2 regions of the Shewanella sp. NKUCC01_JLK genome follow, and region 2 is predicted to be linked to the other one. Evidence: predicted binding sites of a transcription regulator. Region 2 holds the regulator's gene; the other holds the start of a gene.
What was found. Region 2 encodes sigma-54, which starts transcription at its own class of promoters, with help from an activator protein. Its sites were predicted from a motif close to GTTGGCACGNNNNTNGNNT; they were not measured.
Positions count from the first base shown of each region.

Region 1: flgA (flagellar basal body P-ring formation chaperone FlgA) is a predicted target of sigma-54. The motif match lies at 2,704-2,722, and genes of this name have one in related genera.

Region 1 covers NZ_JAHKRD010000003.1:173,058-179,090, reverse strand. The annotation lists gene flgC (flagellar basal body rod protein FlgC) at 1-245, opposite strand, end outside; gene flgB (flagellar basal body rod protein FlgB) at 248-649, opposite strand; gene KO537_RS04765 (protein-glutamate O-methyltransferase CheR) at 793-1,632, opposite strand; gene KO537_RS04760 (chemotaxis protein CheV) at 1,733-2,653, opposite strand; gene flgA (flagellar basal body P-ring formation chaperone FlgA) at 2,859-3,566, shown strand; gene flgM (flagellar biosynthesis anti-sigma factor FlgM) at 3,642-3,965, shown strand; gene KO537_RS04745 (flagellar protein FlgN) at 3,968-4,393, shown strand; gene KO537_RS04740 (LPP20 family lipoprotein) at 4,521-4,973, opposite strand; gene KO537_RS04735 (FlgO family outer membrane protein) at 4,970-5,602, opposite strand; gene KO537_RS04730 (flagellar assembly protein FlgT) at 5,882-6,033, shown strand, end outside.
Region 2 covers NZ_JAHKRD010000020.1:14,369-20,401, forward strand. The annotation lists gene KO537_RS19075 (HPr family phosphocarrier protein) at 87-362, opposite strand; gene rapZ (RNase adapter RapZ) at 349-1,203, opposite strand; gene ptsN (PTS IIA-like nitrogen regulatory protein PtsN) at 1,200-1,643, opposite strand; gene hpf (ribosome hibernation promoting factor) at 1,646-1,933, opposite strand; gene KO537_RS19095 (RNA polymerase factor sigma-54) at 1,962-3,440, opposite strand; gene lptB (LPS export ABC transporter ATP-binding protein) at 3,548-4,279, opposite strand; gene lptA (lipopolysaccharide transport periplasmic protein LptA) at 4,276-4,830, opposite strand; gene lptC (LPS export ABC transporter periplasmic protein LptC) at 4,817-5,377, opposite strand; gene kdsC (3-deoxy-manno-octulosonate-8-phosphatase KdsC) at 5,374-5,925, opposite strand; gene KO537_RS19120 (KpsF/GutQ family sugar-phosphate isomerase) at 5,925-6,033, opposite strand, start outside.

The sequences.
Region 1 (6,033 bases), on a different contig from region 2:
TATTCTTTCAGTAGTGGTTTATCACTTTCTACAATGCCTTTTACCGCAACGCCTTGAGAAGCTTGTTGCTGACTTTGGGCTTTAGCCATTTCGGCTTCAAAAATGGGATGACGGGAACGATAGGTCTTATCTACACTACTTGAAACGGAATCCGCGTTGGCTATGTTGCTCGCGGTGGTATTTAGCCTGACCGATTGAGCAGACATTCCCGAGCCAGCAACATCAAATATGCTAAATAAACTCATGATTAATCCCCTCTCAACGCTTTCTTCATGCCACTAAACTTACTGTCTAAAAAACCTAGCGACATTTGATATTCAAGTGCATTTTGCATGAATGCCGATTGTTCCTGTTGGATATCAACAGTATTACCATCACCGGTATCGGGTTGATTTGGCACACGGAACTTAACAAATTGCCCAGTCAACTCCGCAAGCCCAAAATGCTTATCTGGCTCTTGCATTTCAAGACTATTTCGCTGCTGTTGGCCTCGAGCGGCCTGCATTGCCGCAGAAAAATCAACATCGCGGGCTTTGTAATGTGGCGTATCTGCGTTAGCGATATTGCTTGAAATGACTTCAGCCCGCTGCGCTCTAATACCGAGAGTGTATTGATGCACACCCAGTGCATTATCAAAATTGATCGCCATAAAATTGCCTCCTCGTGTTCTCACGAAAATAAAGCAATTCATGTGCCAACATCAGGAAAATTTTGAGAATAACAATAAGGATGAGCAAGTGATGGGTAAAAAATTACCGACAATTGTCGGTAATTTTCTTTAGAGCGGCTGAGTTAAGTCTTTTTCTGGTAATAAATGCCAGGGTTACAACGAACCATATCAAACTCGTCCGTTAAACCAGCGATAGATTCTGATGCACCGAGAAATAAAATCCCTTTGGGATTGAGAGCGGCAGCGAATTGCCGCAAAATTTTTGCCTTTGCCTCTGGTGCAAAATAAATCAGCACATTGCGGCAAAAGATAATGTCGAACTTGCCAAGCAGACTATAACTCTCAAGCAAATTATGCGCTCTAAAGTTCACCAACCGCTTCACATTATCCTTTAACTTCATATTACCTGAAGGTAATGCATCAAAAAACTGACGCTTACGTTCTTCAGATAAACCACGCGCTAATGCCAAACTATCGTACTCGGCATTTTTGCAGCGTTCCAACATCGAAGGAGATAGATCCGTTGCTTGAATCGAAGCACTACCAGCCAAGGCACCAGGCTTCTTCTGTTGATACTCAAGAATAGTCATAGCCAATGAGTATGGTTCTTGGCCAGACGAGCAAGCCGCAGACCAAATTTTGAGCGGACGCCCCAGACGACTGTATTCAGGTAGTAGGACATTATTCAACAACTCAAATGGATAACGATCACGGAACCAAAGGGTTTCATTGGTCGTCATAGCATCGATCACTTCAGCTCTGAGCGCACGCTCAGTAGGCTTCATCGAATGCTTAACCACATCAGATAAGGATGGCAGGTTATATTTGCCCATCAAAGGAGCAAGACGACTGCGCACAAGATATTGCTTATTTTCACCCAGTACGATGCCGCTGTGTTGCTCTAAGAACAACCTAAATTGATTATATTCAGCCTCAGCGAGTGATTTATTTGGCACATTCACATCCTAAATCCTATAGCAAGCACCAAAATCAGTGCGAAACCATCATGTTATAAAGTCGAGATTATAGCGTAAAGCGTATCTAGGTACTAACCTACAGCAATTACAAACTTAAATGCTTATTCACAGCAGCAGCCAGTTCGTCGGGATTAAACTTAGCGATAAAGTCATTAGCCCCCACTTTTTGAACCATTGCCTGATTGAATACACCACTTAACGAAGTATGCAGTACCACTTTAATATGCTTAAGCTTAGGATCATCTCGGATTTCAGCGGTCAGGGTGTAGCCATCCATTTCAGGCATCTCAATATCAGAGATGATGAGGGGGATCTCATCGGCCACATTATCCATCTCTTTGGCGATCTCTTTAAGCTTGTCTAATGCTTCGCGACCATCTTTTGCGGTATCAATTTGTAAATTCAATGACTCGAGTGAACGAATAATTTGTTTACGCGCCACGGCAGAATCATCAATAACCATAATATGATAATGCTGAGTTCTGTCGAGGGTCAGTTTTTCATTGGCTTCTTCACTGATAGCCGTTTTAACCGGTGAAATCTCATCTAAGATTTTTTCCACATCGAGAATTTCAACTAATTCACCTTCAATTTCAGTCACCGCTGTCAGATAGGAATAACGGCCAGCACCTTGCGGCGGAGGCATAATCGCTTCCCAATTCATGTTGATGATCCGCTCAACAGAACTGACCAAGAAGCCTTGAACACTACGGTTATATTCAGAAATAATGATGAAACAGTTTTCAGTGCTCGCTAAAGGTTTTCCCCCTGTTGCCGCACTCAAATCAATCACTGAAATGGTTGTTCCACGAATATGAGCAACACCCTTCACATAAGGATTAAGTTTAGGCAAAGTGGTCAGTGGTGGACACTGCAGTACTTCTTTCACCTTAAACACGTTAATCCCAAACCGTTGACGACCGTTTAATTTAAAAAGCAGCAATTCTAAACGGTTTTGTCCAACGAGCTGGGTTCGTTTGTTGACTGAATCAAGAATACTCGACATAACTCTGCCTTGTTGTTCTGTTTATGTTCGGCCCTATAACTCAGTTGAGTATAGGCATATTAATTGCTTACGTCTTATCTATCGATAAACATAGTCGAAACTGAGTCAATCTTCTGACAGTGATGCAAATTATTATTACAGTGGTCAGCTTCGAACTTAATAAAAGTATAGGTGCATTCTGGCGTTACAAGCTAGTCTCTTCATTATGAAAGTAAATTTAGTCTGTTTTTTTAGTCTTTTCCCCCTCTTCATGCCCGCTTTAGCGAGTGCAGAGCCTATTGTCCCCACCGTATCGGCAATCTCAGAATTAGCTAAAGCGCTTATTTCAGAAAAAATATCCGTTCCAGAAAATGCCAAAGTAAATATTTCGCCACAGATGGTTGACGCAAGAATGCTGCCGTCACAATGTTCATCTCCAATGAAAGTAGAACTGGCTAGCGATAGGGAAATTAGCCGTAATAACACCTTAAAAGTCAGCTGCGATACACAAGACTTAGCTTACCCTTGGCAAATCTATATCTCGGTTCGGGTGGATATCTTATTCCCCGTTGTTGTCTCAACCGAAATCTTAGCACCAGGCGAACTCATCTCTCCTAGTCAAGTAGAAGTCCGTTACATTGAACAAAATAGCTTGAGAGGTGCCGAATTCGATGACCCGAGTAAATTGGCTGGCGTGCGAGTAAAACGACGAGTAGCAAAAGATAATCCCATATTAAGCAACAACTTATGCTTCGTTTGTAAAAATGATTCGGTATCTATCTACGTTCGTTCTGGCTCATTCGAGCTCAAAACAGTGGGCGAAGCCCTACAAGATGGCAATAAAGGTGATCGGATCAGAGTCAAAAATAGCAGTTCAAACAAAGAACTAGATGCTATAGTCACAGGCATTGGCGAAGTTGAAGTAAGAATGTAAAATAATCTAAAGCTTTTTTGTAAGCTGCCGATACCCCAGTTAAGAAATCCCGTACACACGACGCTGGAGCCTAAAATGGCAATTGATATTAGCAAACTCAACACTGCAACGACTGCGCAAGTTCGTTCAGGCGCAACGAAAACGAGCAGCGATCAATCTGCTCAAGTTGCTACAAAATCGACAACACCACAAAGAAGCGACTCAGTGGTCATTACGGCCCAGGCACAACAACTTCAAGGAGCTCAGACTAAAATGGCTAGCCTTCCTGAAGTTGATCAAAAGAAAGTAGCCGAAATCAAACAAGCTATTGCCGAAGGTCGCTATAAAATTGACCCTGAAAAGTTGGCTGCCAATATTGCAAGTTTTGAAGCCGAACTTAATGACTTAAATAAAGAGTAACTATGACTGAAATAGCTAAACTGGTAGATCTACAACACGCCCATTTGGCTGTTCTTAAGCAAATCATACTCAAGGAAAAAGGCGCTTTGGTTGACCAAAACGCCGATTTACTGCTTTCCCTTGCTAACGAAAAATCGCAATGTCTGAAAGAACTAAAGACTAATGATGATATTCTGGCAAAACACAGTGATAAATCGCTACTCACTCAGCAAGTCGAACTCGTGCATAAAATGGCCGAGATCAAAGACGCATTGACTGAATGCAAAGAATTAAACGAACAAAATGCCAGTTTAATTGAGATGAATTTAGCGAGTTTAAATCGCTTTGCTCAAGCTTTACAAGCCAGCAGAAACGCCTCCAGCCTCACCTATAACGATAAAGGCAAGACCTCGACTATCTCAAGTTTAGGCAATGATTTAAAGGCCTAACAAGCACATCACTCCCACTTAGCATTCTATTTTCTAAGCTCTGATGAGATATTAATGTCTTGTACAAAAAGAAAAGCCGCGTAAATACGCGGCTCAATACATGCTGTTGAACATACTCTCAAAAACGCTAGAAATACGTCACTTCCTTCACTCGTTGTGGACGGTTCTGTTGTTGATAAAGCGCCCAAACCTGTGAAAAATCAAGTTCTAACTCAGTCACATAATGCTCGCCTGCTGGATAACTCTTAACGACTCGTGCGCCGCGGATCACGCCAGAAACTGACGCTTTGACATTATCGTCCGTCAACATCCAATCACTAACACTGCTGTTTGCCGTTATTTTCTGCCCATAAACTTGTTCCGCTAATTCACGATAAGCTACAATTTTTGATGCCTGCATAGCCATCAACACTCTTTGTGATTGCTCTTTAGCCGGTTGAGTCGCTAAGGGCGCATATCCTATAGCCGTTAACTTAGGAAAACTCGGCGGCGGCACATCTTCCCATTGCACATATCTATCTTTAGCAGCGCAGCCAGTTAGCATTAGCCCCGTGATAAGTAATAAAAGGTAGTGTTTCATTTTCCATCTCCTAAGACACGTACTTCATTCATGCCCGGACTCGCCTGACGATATAAGATGCCATTTTGTGACACAATTTGCTCCGAAGGCTGCATGTAGTTTGCCAACTCTTTTTGAGTCACAAAAGTTTGAGATGCCGATACCACGCGATTGTTACTAATGTTCACAATCCGAGTATTGATCGCCATACCATTGGTTACTACGCTCATAGTCGAAACGACAAGATGTTCAACAGGAAGATCTTTCGACAATTTTTGCCAATCTCTCGTCAAAATAAAATCCCCGTCAGATGTGACTCTCAAGCCATCAGCTAAGTTTAAATCCACCACATTAAACTGAAAGCTATGGAGCGACGTCATTAACCCTTGCTGTAACTGTTGCGCTAACGCATTAGTGCCATTCAAATCGCCCACTAATACTGGTGTTGCAACTACGATAGGTTGATCAGAACGCAAAGCATCATTTTGCTTAACGAGCTCAGTCACTATTCGCTGTGCTAAATGGTTAATCACTGCCGTTGGCGGCAACCCATTGCCATCCACTAAACTCGGTTTGGGCGGCGTAACCGGTTTAGCTACACATCCACCTAACATTATCAATGTTAAGGGAATAATCACACGCTTTAGCATTGGATTTACCTCATCTATGGGTGCATTGGCAGTCAAGTGACTCACTTTCTAAGCTTCAAATTTTTAATGAGTAACAAAAACAGCAATCTTCGGACCAATATTAACCTCAGTCCGACAATATTCTTCTATTACACAGTATATCGACTGTAACAATGGAAACTTTATCAAAAGTTCTCATACTCAGGCACGAAATTTGCTTTATTGTCGTATTAGATTAAGAGTCAGAAAACTGGCTCGATTGGTAATATCGCCATTAGCTTAGCGATAAGGATTGAATTGATGCACATACCAGGTTCAGCTTCGCTCATCATTTTGAGCCTTTTTCTACTTTCTTTGCCCACCAGAGCCGAATGGATAGAAGCCAGCGGAGAAGCAACTATTATCAATGGTAATACAGCTCAAGCAAGGGAAGAAGCAATTAATCAAGCTGT
Region 2 (6,033 bases):
CAAATGTTTTGCCATGTCTGAATGACAAGTTTTTTAAACTAGACATGAAGTGAAACTAACGATGAAGTGCTTAGTGTGAAGTGAAACTAACAGGCTTCGTCAAACTTAGCGTCGATTAAGGCACAAATGGCATCGAGAGCCGGCTCTGCATCTGGGCCTTCGGCGATCAGCTTAATGGTTTTACCCATACCAGTTTCAAGCATCAGCAAGCCAAGCACACTGGCGGCCGATGCTTGTTTATCGCCTTGGATTAAGGTGATGGTCGCATCAAACTCGGAAGCCAGTACCACCAACTTAGTGGCGGCACGGGCATGTAAACCGAGCTTATTACAGATAGTTATCTGACGTTCAAGCTTTGGCATTGTTGAGCTCTCGATGACGGGCATACACTTTATGTTTACCGTTACTAAAGCGTTTGGCCAATTGCTCTGCGACGTAAACCGATCTGTGCTGTCCACCTGTGCAGCCAATGGCCACAGTTAAATAACTGCGATTGTTACGCTCAAGGTGCGGCAGCCAAGTCTCCAGTAAATTTTCGATTTGCCAGATGAACTTATTGACCAGTGGTTGGCGATTTAAGAACTCAGCTACGGGTTCATCTAAACCAGTCAATGGCCGCAGCGCCAGCTCCCAGTGGGGATTAGGTAGAAAGCGTACATCGAACATAAAGTCGGCTTCGGTGGGCATTCCGTGCTTAAAGCCAAAGGACTCGAAGTTGATCACGAGTTCTTTATCGACACTACCAAGGAGAATTTGTCGGACTTGGTCGCTTAAATCATAGATATTCAAATTCGACGTATCTATGTAGTGATCGACCAGTTTTGACATAGGCTCGAGCAGTTTCCCCTCCAGCTTTATCGCTTCTTGCAAAGAGACTCGGCTCTTCGACAAAGGATGCAAACGGCGGGTTTCGCTGTAACGCTTGAGCAGAATTTTATCGCTGGAGTTAAGGAAGAAGCTCGTTAACTCAGTATCTGGAGGTAGGCTAGCGAGTTGTTTTACTAAGACCTTATCCTGCTCAGGCATGTTACGCACGTCGACACTGATGGCGACGAGATCGTTACTGCCTTTGAGTTGCTCAAGCAAACTGCCAATCAATGGCAAGGGAAGGTTATCGACACAATAATAGCCGAGATCTTCGAGTACCCTAAGGGCGACAGATTTGCCTGAGCCTGAGCGGCCCGACACTATGACCAGTTTCATCCAGTGATTACCTGATAGAGTTCCGTTTCATCATGCGTCTTGCGTAATTGCTTTAATATTTGCTTGTCGCTCAGCTTTTCGGCCATGCAAGACAAGGTACTTAAGTGCTGCTGACATTGGTCTGCAGGCACCAGTAGTGCAAATAAAATATCAACAGGTTGCTTATCGATAGCATCAAATGCTATCGGCTCTTCACACTTAATGAGTATGGCAATGGGCTGATCTATATCGGCTAGTCGACCATGTGGAATGGCGATGCCGTTACCTATACCTGTGCTCCCCATCTTTTCGCGCGCCACTAGGCTTTCGAATATCTCTTGAGATGAGAGGGTCGGGTACTGGGCAGCGACTAAGTCGCTGATGAGTTCCAGTACCTTTTTCTTGCTGCCCGGAGTGGCGCAGGTAGTGCACTCCGGCCGCAGTATGGTACAAAGTTCCATTATTAGTGTTTTGTTAACTTCTCTTTGTGTTTAATAACCTGACGGTCAAGCTTGTCAATCAGGGCGTCTATAGCGGCATACATGTCAGCATGCTCTGAAGTAGCAAAAACTTCACCACCTATGAGGTTTATTCTCGCTTCGGCAATCTGTTGCATTTTCTCAACATTGAGCACAACGTGCACATTATTGATCTGTTCGAAATGGCGTTCAAGTTTTGAAAACTTTTCTTCTACATATGCACGTAACGATTCGGTAATTTCGATATGGTGCCCACTTAGGTTTATTTGCATAGAAACGTCCTCCGATATCCACTGTAGGTTATAAACTTTTACGCTGATTAGAAGGTGGAATAAGCATAGCCTCTCGGTACTTCGCAATGGTTCTGCGGGCTACGTTGATCCCTTGTTCTGCCAGAAGTTGAGCCATCTTACTATCGCTTAATGGTTTTTTCTGGTTTTCCGCTGCCACCAGTTTCTTTATAAAGGCTCTGATTGCTGTGGATGAGCACTCACCACCATCGTCAGTCCCGACGTGGCTAGAGAAGAAGTATTTTAGTTCAAAAAGTCCCTTAGGGGTATGCATGTATTTTTGAGTTGTGACCCGTGAGATGGTGGACTCATGCATTTCTACCGCTTCAGCAATATCGTTAAGCACCATAGGCTTCATGGCTTCTTCACCATACTCAAAGAAACCTTGCTGATATTGCACTATGCAATTAGCAACTTTAAGCAAAGTGTCGTTACGGCTTTCTAGACTCTTAATAAACCATTTAGCCTCTTGCAGATGGCCGCGAATAAATTGGCTATCGGCTTGGTTTTTTGTGCTGCGTGCCATAGAAGCATAATGTTGATTTACATTGATTTTGGGCATGCAGTCAGGATTAAGCTCAACGACCCAGCGGCCATTTTTCTTCGACACAGACACATCTGGGATAACGTATTCGTCATTATTGGGCGTGATCAACAAACCTGGGCGAGGATTGAGGGTTTGGATGAGTGCTATACCATCCCTTAATTCATCTTCTTTTAATTTAGTCTTACGCATCAACAACCTAAAATCACGGGCGGCGATCAGATCTAAATGATCTTTGATCAGCATACGGGCGTTTTCTAGGTTGGGAGTATCAGCGGCGAAATGCGACAGTTGGATCAGCAGGCATTCACTTAAATCGCGGGCGGCAACGCCTATGGGATCAAAATGCTGAATGCGCTTGAGTACGGCTTCGACTTCGTCAAGCTCAACTTCAGGATTGCCCATGGCTTCGAGAATTTCTTCAGTGCTTTGGGTGAGATAGCCCTGATCGTCGATTGCATCAATAATGGCGGTGGCAATGGCTAAATCGGTTTCAGAAAACGGTGTGAGGTTTTTTTGCCATTCTAAGTGTTCGTACAAACCTTCACTGGTCTCGCCTTGGAAGGGCATATCGTCTTCACGACTGCCGCCGGGGCCTGAGTTTGGGGAGGCGGTAAACACTTCATCCCATGTGGTGTCCATGGGGAGCTCATCGGGCATGGATTCTTTGGTTAGCGACTCTGCCGTGTCTATGGTGGAGCTGTCTTTTTCTGGTGGCAGAGTGCTAGATTCACTGAAATCCGTATCGGATAGCGTTTGGTTTACAGGGGTTTTAGTGGCGTCGAATTGATCCTCTTCCAGCTCGAGAAGGGGATTAGAATCTAATGCTTGCTGGATCTCTTGCTGCAGTTCTAATGACGACAGTTGCAACAGACGTATGGCCTGTTGTAATTGTGGCGTCATGGTTAACTGTTGACCCAGTTTGAGCTGGAGTGACGCTTTCATGTTACCGCTGATCCCTACGTTATTATTGTTGGATGAGGTCGCTTATTATTATCTTGAGTGAAGCCCAATGGCGGTATAAATTGCCTCCATTGGCTTCGCTCGATTAACTATAGCCTGAATTGTTCACCTAAGTACACAGCCCTAACTTGCTGATTGTCTAAGATCTCTGCTGGAGTTCCTTCGGCAATCAGGTTTCCGTGACTCACAATATAAGCATGTTCACATACATCTAATGTCTCGCGGACATTATGGTCTGTGATCAGTACGCCAAGGCCGCGACTTTTGAGTTGTTCGATAATCTTCTTGATGTCGATAACCGAAATAGGATCGACGCCGGCAAACGGTTCATCGAGCAAAATGAACTTAGGATTAGCGGCTAAAGCCCGCGCAATTTCGACGCGACGACGTTCGCCACCCGACAATGACATGCCTTGGCTGTCACGGATGTGGGTGATATGAAACTCTTCGAGCAGATGTTCTAGTTCTTCTTCTCGTTCTTCGTTTTTAAGTTCTTTACGAGTTTGCAGTACGGCCATGATGTTGTCATGAACAGTTAGCTTACGAAAGATACTGGCTTCTTGCGGTAAGTAACCTATGCCTTTGCGGGCACGCAGATGCATAGGATCTGCGGTTAAATCATCATCGTCGATAAAGATATGTCCCTTATCGCTCTTCACTAGCCCGACAACCATGTAAAAGGTCGTGGTTTTACCTGCACCGTTTGGACCGAGTAGGCCAACGACTTGACCGGTTTTTACCGTCAGACTGACGTCTTTAACCACTTGGCGACTCTTGTAACTTTTCGCCAGATTTTGTGCTCTTAAGGTGATTTGGGTCATTTAGAGTCCTGCTTTTTTACAGGTTTATCCGCCGGAGCGTCTGATTTAGCATCATCTTGATAGTTTTCAGGCTGAATAATAGTGATTACGCGATCGTCACCACTGCCAGTACTCTCGGCCATCAATTTCTGTTGAATCATGTTATAGCGGATTAAATTGCCTGTAACTTGGCTACCTGCTTGATCTAATGACGCCATACCTTTCAGAGTTAAGGTGCGGCTTGCCATATCGTAACGAATTTCTTTCGCGCTAGCCGATGCAGGACGGCCATCGTCTAATATCTGGCTATACGTAGCAGGGTTGCCTGTGGCGACTAAAGTTTTGCTATTTTCACCTTCAGCGGAAAATGCACGCAGTTCATTTGCTTGGATTTTTATTGAGCCTTGGGTAACTTCCACCGGACCAAAGAAGATAATCTGGTTGTTTTTGATATCCGCAGTTTGGCTCACAGCTTTAATTTTGACTTCTTGCTTTAAGTCGCCCACTTTCGCGAAAGCACTCATGCTCATAATTAGCATTAGGCTGGCAAGTAATACGTTATTTTGCTTCATATGTTCCTACTACCTGACTGGTCAATTGCACTTCTTGCGCGTTGAGGTCGGCATAAAGGCCTTGGCCTTGAATATTAAAATCTTTCCCTGTGACGTAAATGGTACGGTCAGAGGTCATTATCATAGTGTTGAGATCGAGTTCCAGATAACTGGTGGACAAGGTCTGAATCGGTTCTTCTGGGCTAATGGCATCGATAATAACATTATTTTCTAATACAACCTTGCCAGTTTCCTTGTTTAGCTTGCCCTGATCTGCCCTGAGCTGCCATTGTGCTTTACCTTGGTCTGGATAAACAAGATAAACAGGTTGAGTAAAGAAAGTTTGATTCGTTGAATCATAATGTTCCATGTGTTTCGCCGTCACACGGCTATTCACTAGTCCTTGCTCATTGAACTCAACACTGCGCAGATCTTCAACGATGAAATCTGGGGTATTTTGATCTTTTACTCTGTTATCGGAATCACCGCTGTGTTTGTTCTGGACCTGCCAGTAAAGCGCTAGTGCAGTTCCAAAAAAAGCGATAATTGCGAGTGTCACACGACTCATATACTCATTCCATGGGCCGAAGTGAATTTATTTTGACTTAGGAGTAACAGATCTGTGAGTTCACGCAGTGCACCGTGGCCACCATTGAGCGTAGTCACAAAATGGGCGTGTTGGCGTACATAGGGGTGACCGTCAGCAACACTGACCGCTAAACCGACGACATTCATCACGGGGAGATCGACAATATCATCACCGATATAAGCCACTTCTTCTGGGGTGACACCATAAAGTGCGAGCAATGCTTCATAGGGCTCGAACTTATTGTCTACGCCTTGGTAAATATGGGTAACACCAAGGGCTGTCATACGGTTTTCAACGATTTTGGATTGACGTCCTGTGATCACGGCGAGGTTGAAACCGCTGGTGAGGAGTGAGCGCACGCCATAACCGTCACGGGTATGGAAGGCTTTGAGCTCTTCGCCGCTATTGCTCAAGTAAATACGGCCGTCGGAAAACACCCCATCGACGTCACAGATTAACAGTTTAATCTTTTGCGCGCGTTGCCACACATCATCACTGATTGGGCCGTAAAATCCTTGCTGTGGCATTAAATGACTCCTGCTTTTACCATATCGAGCATGTTAAGAGCGCCAATAGGATGGCGATCTTTATCGATAACAATTAATCCGTTGATATTTTTTGAGTCCATCACTTGC